2 regions of the Rhizobium sp. B21/90 genome follow, and region 1 is predicted to be linked to the other one. Evidence: predicted binding sites of a transcription regulator. Region 1 holds the regulator's gene; the other holds the start of a gene.
What was found. The regulator PhoB, encoded in region 1, activates phosphate uptake and scavenging genes when phosphate is short. The targets are predictions, from matches to a motif close to TGTCATNNANCTGTCAT.
Positions count from the first base shown of each region.

Region 2: the regulator PhoB is predicted to act here: its motif matches at 2,022-2,038, upstream of J5278_RS14555 (esterase-like activity of phytase family protein).

Region 1 covers NZ_CP072162.1:3,467,216-3,471,426, reverse strand. The annotation lists gene phoR (phosphate regulon sensor histidine kinase PhoR) at 1-610, shown strand, start outside; gene phoU (phosphate signaling complex protein PhoU) at 812-1,525, shown strand; gene phoB (phosphate regulon transcriptional regulator PhoB) at 1,558-2,241, shown strand; gene J5278_RS16795 (AraC family transcriptional regulator) at 2,312-3,190, opposite strand; gene J5278_RS16790 (DUF2000 family protein) at 3,204-3,611, shown strand; gene J5278_RS16785 (GcrA family cell cycle regulator) at 3,688-4,211, opposite strand, start outside.
Region 2 covers NZ_CP072162.1:3,007,655-3,011,865, forward strand. The annotation lists gene cysN (sulfate adenylyltransferase subunit CysN) at 1-220, shown strand, start outside; gene J5278_RS14545 (LacI family DNA-binding transcriptional regulator) at 263-1,306, opposite strand; gene J5278_RS14550 (hypothetical protein) at 1,577-1,945, shown strand; gene J5278_RS14555 (esterase-like activity of phytase family protein) at 2,157-3,641, shown strand; tRNA gene J5278_RS14560 (tRNA-Pro) at 3,807-3,883, shown strand.

The sequences.
Region 1 (4,211 bases):
CGGCTTCATCGAGACCATCCAGGGGCCAGCGCGCAACGATCCCAAGGCGCAGGAGCGCTTTCTGGCGATCATGTTCGATCAGGCGACCCGCATGAGCCGGCTGGTCGACGATCTCCTGTCGCTGTCGCGGCTCGAGTTGAAGTCCCATCTGGCGCCGGACCAGAAGGTCGATCTCGTGCCGCTGCTTGGCCATGTGCGCGATGCGCTGGTGCCGCTGGCGATGGATCTCGATGTTACTATCAACCTGCATATGCCATCAGGCAAGGCGGAGGTGACCGGTGATCGCGACGAGCTGGTGCAGGTGTTCGAAAACCTGATCGAGAACGCCTGCAAGTACGGTCAGGAGGGCAAGCGCGTCGACGTGACGTTGCGCAACAAGCCCGGCGAGCCTGTGGAGGTCACCGTGTCCGATAGCGGCGGCGGCATTCCGGCCGAACACGTGCCGCGCCTGACCGAGCGGTTTTATCGCGTCAGCGTCGAAAACAGCCGGTCCAAGAAGGGCACAGGCCTCGGGCTCGCCATCGTCAAGCACATCCTAACCCGTCACCGGGCCAGGCTGATCGTCAAATCCGAAGTCGGCCGCGGCACGGATTTCACGGTACGCTTCTGAATAACCTGGTGGCGCTTTGTTCGGGGCTGTGAAAATTGAATTAATTCAATGATTTCGATTGTCATAATTGTTTCATTGGCCTGACATAAAAGGGCGAGCATTAGGCCGATATCAAAAAGGGCCTCGAAAAGGCGAAACGCGTTGCCGTCGCCGCGCCGAGCAGACCTACGTTCCGTGACGCCTTTCAATTGAGGATAGAAAATGGTTTCGACACACATTCATTCCGCCTACGACGAAGATTTGAAATTCCTGACGCGGCGCATCTCCGAGATGGGCGGCCTTGCCGAGCAGATGGTCGGTGAATCCGTCCGCGCGCTGGTCAATGGCGATGTCGGGCTGGCTCAGAAGGTCATCTCCGACGATACGATCCTCGATCATGCCGAGCGCGAAGTCGGCGACAAGGCGATCCTGACGATTGCCCGCCGCCAGCCGATGGCTGCTGACCTGCGCGAAATCATGGGCTCGATCCGGATCGCCGCCGATCTGGAACGCGTCGGCGACCTCGGCAAGAACACGGCCAAGCGCGTTATCGCCGTGCAGGGCACCGGCGTACCGCGCAGCCTGGCGCGCGGCATCGAGCATCTGTCCGAGCTGGCGCTCGTCCAGTTGAAGGAAGTTCTCGACGTCTACACGACCCGCTCGCCTGACAAGGCGGTCTCCATCCGCGAGCGCGACGAGGAAATCGACGCGATGTACACCTCGCTGTTCCGCGAGATGCTGACCTACATGATGGAAGATCCGCGCAACATCACCACCTGCACGCATCTGCTGTTCTGCGCCAAGAACATCGAGCGCATCGGCGACCACGCCACCAACATCGCCGAGACGATTTTCTACATGGCGACCGGTGCATTGCCCGAGGGCGACCGCCCGAAGGACGATACTGCCAACACCGTCGGCGCCATGACGGAATAGGCCTGAAGGGTTTTTGAAGGAGAGCGGGCCCCATGGTTCCGAGAGTTGCCGTCGTAGAAGATGAAGAAGCGCTGAGCGTGCTGCTGCGCTATAACCTTGAAGCAGAAGGTTTCGAAGTCGATACGATCCTGAGGGGCGATGAAGCCGAGATGCGCTTGCAGGAGCGCATTCCGGATCTCCTGATCCTCGACTGGATGCTGCCGGGTGTGTCCGGCATCGAACTTTGCCGCCGCCTGCGCATGAAGCCGGAGACCGAACGTCTGCCGATCATCATGCTGACGGCGCGTGGCGAAGAGAGCGAGCGCGTCCGGGGTCTTTCCACCGGCGCAGACGACTATGTCGTCAAGCCGTTCTCGACGCCGGAACTGATGGCCCGCGTCCGCGCCATGCTGCGCCGCGCCCGCCCGGAAGTGCTGTCCAGCGTGCTTCGCTGCGGCGACATCGAACTCGACCGCGAGACGCACCGGGTTCATCGCAAGAGCCGCGAGGTCCGCCTCGGCCCGACAGAATTCCGGCTGCTGGAATTCCTGATGGCATCGCCAAGCCGTGTGTTTTCCCGCTCGCAGCTGCTCGACGGCGTCTGGGGCCATGACATCTACGTCGACGAACGCACCGTCGACGTGCATGTCGGCCGACTGCGCAAGGCCCTGAACTTCTCCAACATGCAGGACGTCATCCGCACCGTGCGCGGCGCCGGCTATTCCATGGAAGTCTGAGGCTGGAGTGCAGGCGCCGATGATCTGGTGCCGGTGCCATCCAGTCAGTGCATTTAGCGGGCTGACACTACTAGGGTTGGCAATCATGCATTGCCAGCCATCTGCCCGGGGTCATACCGAAGGCGGCCCGGAAATGGCGGGTAAAATGTGCCTGATCGGCAAACCCCGCTTCTGCCGCGGCTCCGGCAAGGCCATAGCCGGCACCTAGCAGGCGCTTGGCTCGGTCAAGGCGGCGCATGACGAGATAACGGTGCGGACTGGTGCCGAAGGCTCGCCGGAACTGCCGCGACAGTTCGTAACGGTCCAGACCGCTGATCGCCTCCAACGTTTCGGAACTGACACCCTCCTCGCAATGTTCGGTCAAAAAATCACGCGCCAGCAGAACAGCTGGACGATCGATTCTCGTGGGTGCTTTCCTCGGGTCGTCGGCCTGTTGGAAGAGTCCCGCCGTCAGCCGCGCAACCGCGTCGTCCATCGCCAGATCGTTCGGCGCATGGTCGAGATCCGAAAGGACGTCCGCCAGCGCAGACAATAGGCCAGCGTCAGTCACGACGGGATCGCGGACGAACGGCAGGGCCCGATTGCCCGCCTCGAGGAGGCCGACCAGCGCGGGCGGCAAATAGAGCATCCGGTAAATCAGTCCGTCGTCGGTGCCTGCCGCGCCATCGTGGACTTCATCGGGATGCAGCACGATCACGTTGCCGGGACGGCTGAAGCGCTCCGCGCCGCGATAGCGGAACGTCTGGACACCACGGAGGGTCAGACCCAGTGCATATGTGTCATGTCGGTGCGGCGAAAAGCCGTTGCCGTGGAAGCGCGCTTCCATGCGCTCGATGCCGTGGCTGGAGGCGGCGATGCTCAATCCGTCGCGAAAACCGCTCTTGCACGAACGTTCAAGACCGAGGGCATGGGCAGGCGCTATTCGATCGGTTCTTTCGATGCCTTCCATGGAGTTCTTGTACATGTTCGATACCAAAATCGCGATTGTCATCCGCCATGACCTCGCTACCTGGCAGAAGCTCAACGTCACGGCCTTCCTTGTGAGCGGGATCACTGCCCAGTCGCCGGAAATCATCGGCGAAACATACCGGGATGCTCTCGGCCATGTCTACAATCCCATGAGCGTTCAGCCGATGGTCGTGCTTGTGGCGGATCAGGACGTGCTAAGGACTATCCACAAGCGCGCGCTGGAACGCCAGGCGCGAGTATCGGCCTATATCGAAGAAATGTTCGCGACAGGTCACGATGCCGCCAACCGGGCTGTATTCCTCGAGTTCGGTCCCGATACCGCCAGGCTGGTCGGCATGGCGCTGCGGGCCGAAAAGAAGATCGTGGACAAGATCGTCAAAGGTGCGAGTTTGCATCCCTGACACGTTTCTGGGCCATCAAAACCTGAAACGCAAAACGGGCCTCGCGGCCCGTTCTTTGTTGTCGTTTTTACCCGGCTTAGCGGGCGGCGCGGCGGCGCTCGTGAACTGGCTGGTACGCCAACTTCTGGTGGTATGTGCAGTAGGGAGACTGATCTGGCGATTCATGACCGCAGAAGTGAAAGTCGTCCTTCAGTGGGTCGCCGACCGGCCACTTGCAGGTGCGTTCCGTCAGGTCCGTCAGACCAATGCGGCGGGCGACCGGCGCGATGGCATTCGAGGATGGGCGGAACTGCACGGGTGCCGTTGCGTCTAGCTCGGCATCTTCCTTGACCATCGTTGCGCCTTCGGCACGAACCGTCGAGCGCGGAGCGGCAGGGCGGGCGCCAAAGGTAGTTGGCCGGGCCGGAGCGACGTTACGCTTGGTGGAGCGCGCCGTGGACGATGTGCCGCCGGCCTTTGCTCGGCCTGGCAGGCAAAGTCGATGCACCTTGCCGATGACAGCGTTACGGCTGACGCCGCCGAGCTGCGCCGCGATCTGGCTGGCGCTCAATCCTTCGGCCCATAATTTCGTGAGCCTTTCGACGCGCTCGTCCGTCCAAT
Region 2 (4,211 bases), 460 kb from region 1:
CAACAACACGGTGGCCGGCGGCATGATCTCCGGCAAGCGCGCCGACCTCGGCGCCTACGATCCGGACCAGACGCGCGTGCTCCTGTCCCTGCCGGCAGACCTTGCCGAACAGATCATGGCAAGCGACCTCTTCGCCAGCCGTCGGGACGAGGCAAAAATCCGCCGGATGACTGCGTCAGAGGCAGCCGATCTCTGGTCTGACGCAGCAAGCGACATCTGATAGAACTGCACAAGGCAGGTGGCGCGCCCCTGACCTCACCCCTTACCGCGTCGTTCCACGCACGAGCAGCTTGAAGCCCAGCTTGCGCCGGCTGGCCACTTCCCCCCCGCCTATCGCCTGGATCAGCAAGTCGGCGGCCTCGAAACCGAGTTCGAAGCGCGGGATATCGACGGTCGTGATGGCCGGATGGGAGGAGGCTGCGAATTCGAGATTGTTGATGCCGCAGATGCCGAGATCGCCGGGCACGCTGATGCCGCGACGCTGGCATTCGAACAGCACGCCGAGCGCCAGATCGTCGTTCTGGCAGAGCACCGCATCGACATCGGGCGCCCGCGCCAGAAGCTCTGAGAACAACCGGCAACCGAGGGCCACGCTGGTCGGTTCATCCTCCATGAGCATCAGGTCCGGATCGTGGATGCCTGCTGCCTGCAGCACGTTTTCGTAACCCTGCCGTCGCCGGTTCGACCGGACATCGAGGTAGCCGCCGAGCAAGCCGATGCGGCGATAACCGGCGGACACAAGATGACGCGTGGCTGCCTCGCCGACGGCCTCGTGGTCGATGGCCGCAGCCATGGGCTCTTCGGGCTTCTGGCTGTGATCGATGATGTAGGATACCGGGCAGGTCGCCGAAATAACGGTCGGGGCAATCCGCTCGCAGCATTCGGTGCCGACGAGAAGGATGCCGGCCGGGTTCTGCGTCAGGAGGTTGCGGATCTGGCCCGTCTCCTCGCCGCCGCTGTACACCGTATTGGCATATTGCGTGTGCAGGCCGGTGTTGCGCACGCGGGCTTCGATGCCACTCATGACATCGGAGAGGATCTGGCTGTTGATCGCCGGGGCAAGAACCGCGATGATGCCGCTATGTCGGCCGGCGAGTGCCCGTGCGGCCAGATCGGGCACATAGCCCATGTCATCGATGACCCGGAGGATGTTTTCGCGCAATTCTGCGGAGACCTTATCGGGTGCACGCAACACACGGGACACGGTGATGGGGCTCACACCCACCTTCTGCGCCACGTCCCTGAGCCTGACCCGGGTCCGCTTGTTCCGCCTGGTGCCTGGCTCCATTCCAACGCTGTCCTGCAACGACGCTCCTGACCTCGTGATCCCGACCTTGCGGCCGTACCTTGCACTCACGCTCGGCTTACCTTTTTCTCTACGAAGCCTGACGGGGGTGGATCACCCTGAGGCGGCGCAAGATCCGAAGCATGGCGGAATTCCGCCCGCAGAATGGCTCAACATCCTATATTTGTTTCGACATTTATATCGCGCGTACACAATTTGTGTGACCCGAAAGGGCTGATATAGCGGTGCCGATGCTAGTCTTGCCTCAAGTCGCTGATATATCCTCTCCTCATGGACACCAATCGCGTTTTGAAATTCAGCGTCTGGATTTATATCGCAGCCCTCGTCGCGCTGACGCTGGCGCATGTGAATTGGCAGGCCGAGATTGGCAATCCTTTCAACATCTACCACATCGTCGCGCTGTGCATCGCAGGCTGCCTCGCACGACTGGCCTACCCGGACTCACCATCCTTTGCCTTCCTGATGATGATCGCCACCGTCAGTGCGCTCGGTCTGGCCCATGTGCTGACCATCGGCAATGACGGTCGCCCGTTCGACATCATCGTCAACATGGCGAGCGGCATGTGGGGCGTTGCCCTTGGCGCGGTCATCGACAGGACGCGCCTACCTTCGGTCTTCCGCCGCAGCGCCACGGACTGAGCGACTGGTATCTGCGGCCGCGCCATCGCGCTTGCAGAACAATCCGCATGGGTTGTGATATCAACATTCCAAAACCTGTCATCCAGCTATCATGTTGCCGCCATAAACCGTCCCCAGACGGTGGCGGGGCTTTGTCGGTCTCTTGAAAAAGACAGCTCCATCTCCGAAGCCGCAACCGATGCGGTGCCGATCATTGATGGAGGATATTGCGATGAAGACCCCGGTATTGAAGACGATCCTGCTTTCGACAGCCCTCCTGACGGCCTTTGCCGTGGCTCCGGGCCGCGCCGACGATACCGCGCCGGCCGCTGGCCAGACCCTCGTCAACAAGGGCCTCGTCGGTATCGGCCGCATTCCCGCCAGCCAGCGGGATTCGTTCGGCGAGACATTCGGCTCCGGCTCCGGCATGGCGATAGACCCCGCCACCTGGACGCGCACGGCCGAGGGCTACAAGGGCAAGCTCTGGCTGCTGCCGGACCGGGGATACAATGTCAGCGGCACGACGGATTACCGGCCCCGCCTCAATACCATCGACATCCAGATGACGCCGACTGCGCCGGGTGCCGCCCCTGCCTCGGGCAAGGAACAATCCGGCGTGGTAGCGACGCTCGCCAGCACCATGCTTCTGAAAGACGACAAGGGCGCCGACATGACCGGTCTCGATCCGTCAGCCGGTGTGCGGCCGGCAAGCGCAACGCTGCCGATGCTGCCGCAGGCGTCCAACGGCAAGATCTCCCTCGACAACGAGGCCATCGCCCGCCTTGCCGACGGCTCGATGCTGATCAGCGACGAATACGGCCCGAACATCTATCATTTCTCGGCAGACGGCCGGCTCGTCTCGGCAACGCAGCCGCCGGCAGCGCTGATCCCGATGCGTGACGGCAAGCCGAATTTCGCCTCGAACAATCCCGGCCCGGGCGAAAAGGCACCGGAACCCAAGGATCCGCAGACCGGACGGCAGAACAATCAGGGCCTCGAAGGCATGGCGATGACGCCGGATGGCAAGACTGTCATCGCCGTGCTGCAATCAGCCACGCGCCAGGATGGCGGCGACAGCAGCAGCACGCGCCAGAACACGCGCGCCCTCTTCTATGACGCGAGCGATGTCGACCATCTGAAACTGGTGCACGAATATGTCGTGCCGCTGCCCGTCTTCACCGATGCCAAGGGCAAGACCGTGGTGGCCGCCCAGAGCGAGATCGTCGCGCTGTCGCCGACCACATTTCTGATGCTCGCCCGCGACAGCAACAACGGCTATGGCGTCAAGGGCGACAAGTCGCTGCACCGCGCCATCGACCTCGTGGATGTCTCCGCCGCCACCGATATCGCCGGCACCGCCTTCGACGCCGACAAGCCGGTGGCACCGAAAGGCGTGCTCGACCCGTCCGTCACGCCGGCCAAGCGCACGCCGTTCATCGACCTCAACGACGAGGCGCAGCTTGCCCGCTTCGGTCTCCACAACGGCGCACCGAACGACCGCAACAACCTCTCTGAAAAATGGGAAGCCATGTCGCTCGCCAGCGTCCTCGACCCGAAACTCCCCGACGATTACTTCCTGTTTGTCGCCAACGATAACGACTTCCTGACACAGGACGGCTACCAGGTCGGAGCCGCCTACAAGGGCGAAGGCGGCGCCGATGTCGACACGATGTTCCAGGTCTTCCAGGTCACTCTGCCGGGCCTCGCAAAGAAGTAGCCACCTGCCAGGGTGGGCCCATATCGCGCCCACCCTGCCCCTCGCACAAAGCGATGTCGTGCCTGTTGCCGAGCGCCAAATCGGCCTGACCATCCAAAAAACAGCGCCCCGAAGATTCGGCCTTGTCTAACCAAAACGGCTGGTTTAAGTAAGCGCCACTGGTCACGGAGTGTAGCGCAGTCTGGTAGCGCACCACGTTCGGGACGTGGGGGTCGAGTGTTCGAATCACTCCACTCCGACCAGTTTGATTTTAAATGTTTTTTCCCGAATTTTTCTAGGCGTTTTGACCCTTAGATGCTGGTTCCGACAGTCATTATTTTTGCAGTCGGTGTACTAGACCTTTTCGGCAAATTGGCTTCCTAAATCACGCTGGGCTTTGTTCAAGGCTGTTTCCAGGAGGCGGTTTTGGCTTGCGGCGGCCTTGCCCGCAGAGCGTGGGAGGAAGTCGCGGCCTGCGCGCGATAATCGACAATACTTAAAGGGCATGCTGCATGTTCGAGGTCGGATCCCCCTGGCGCGACATGCATGAACGCTATCGGGAAATCGCCTGCGTCCGATGTGTTGGACGGT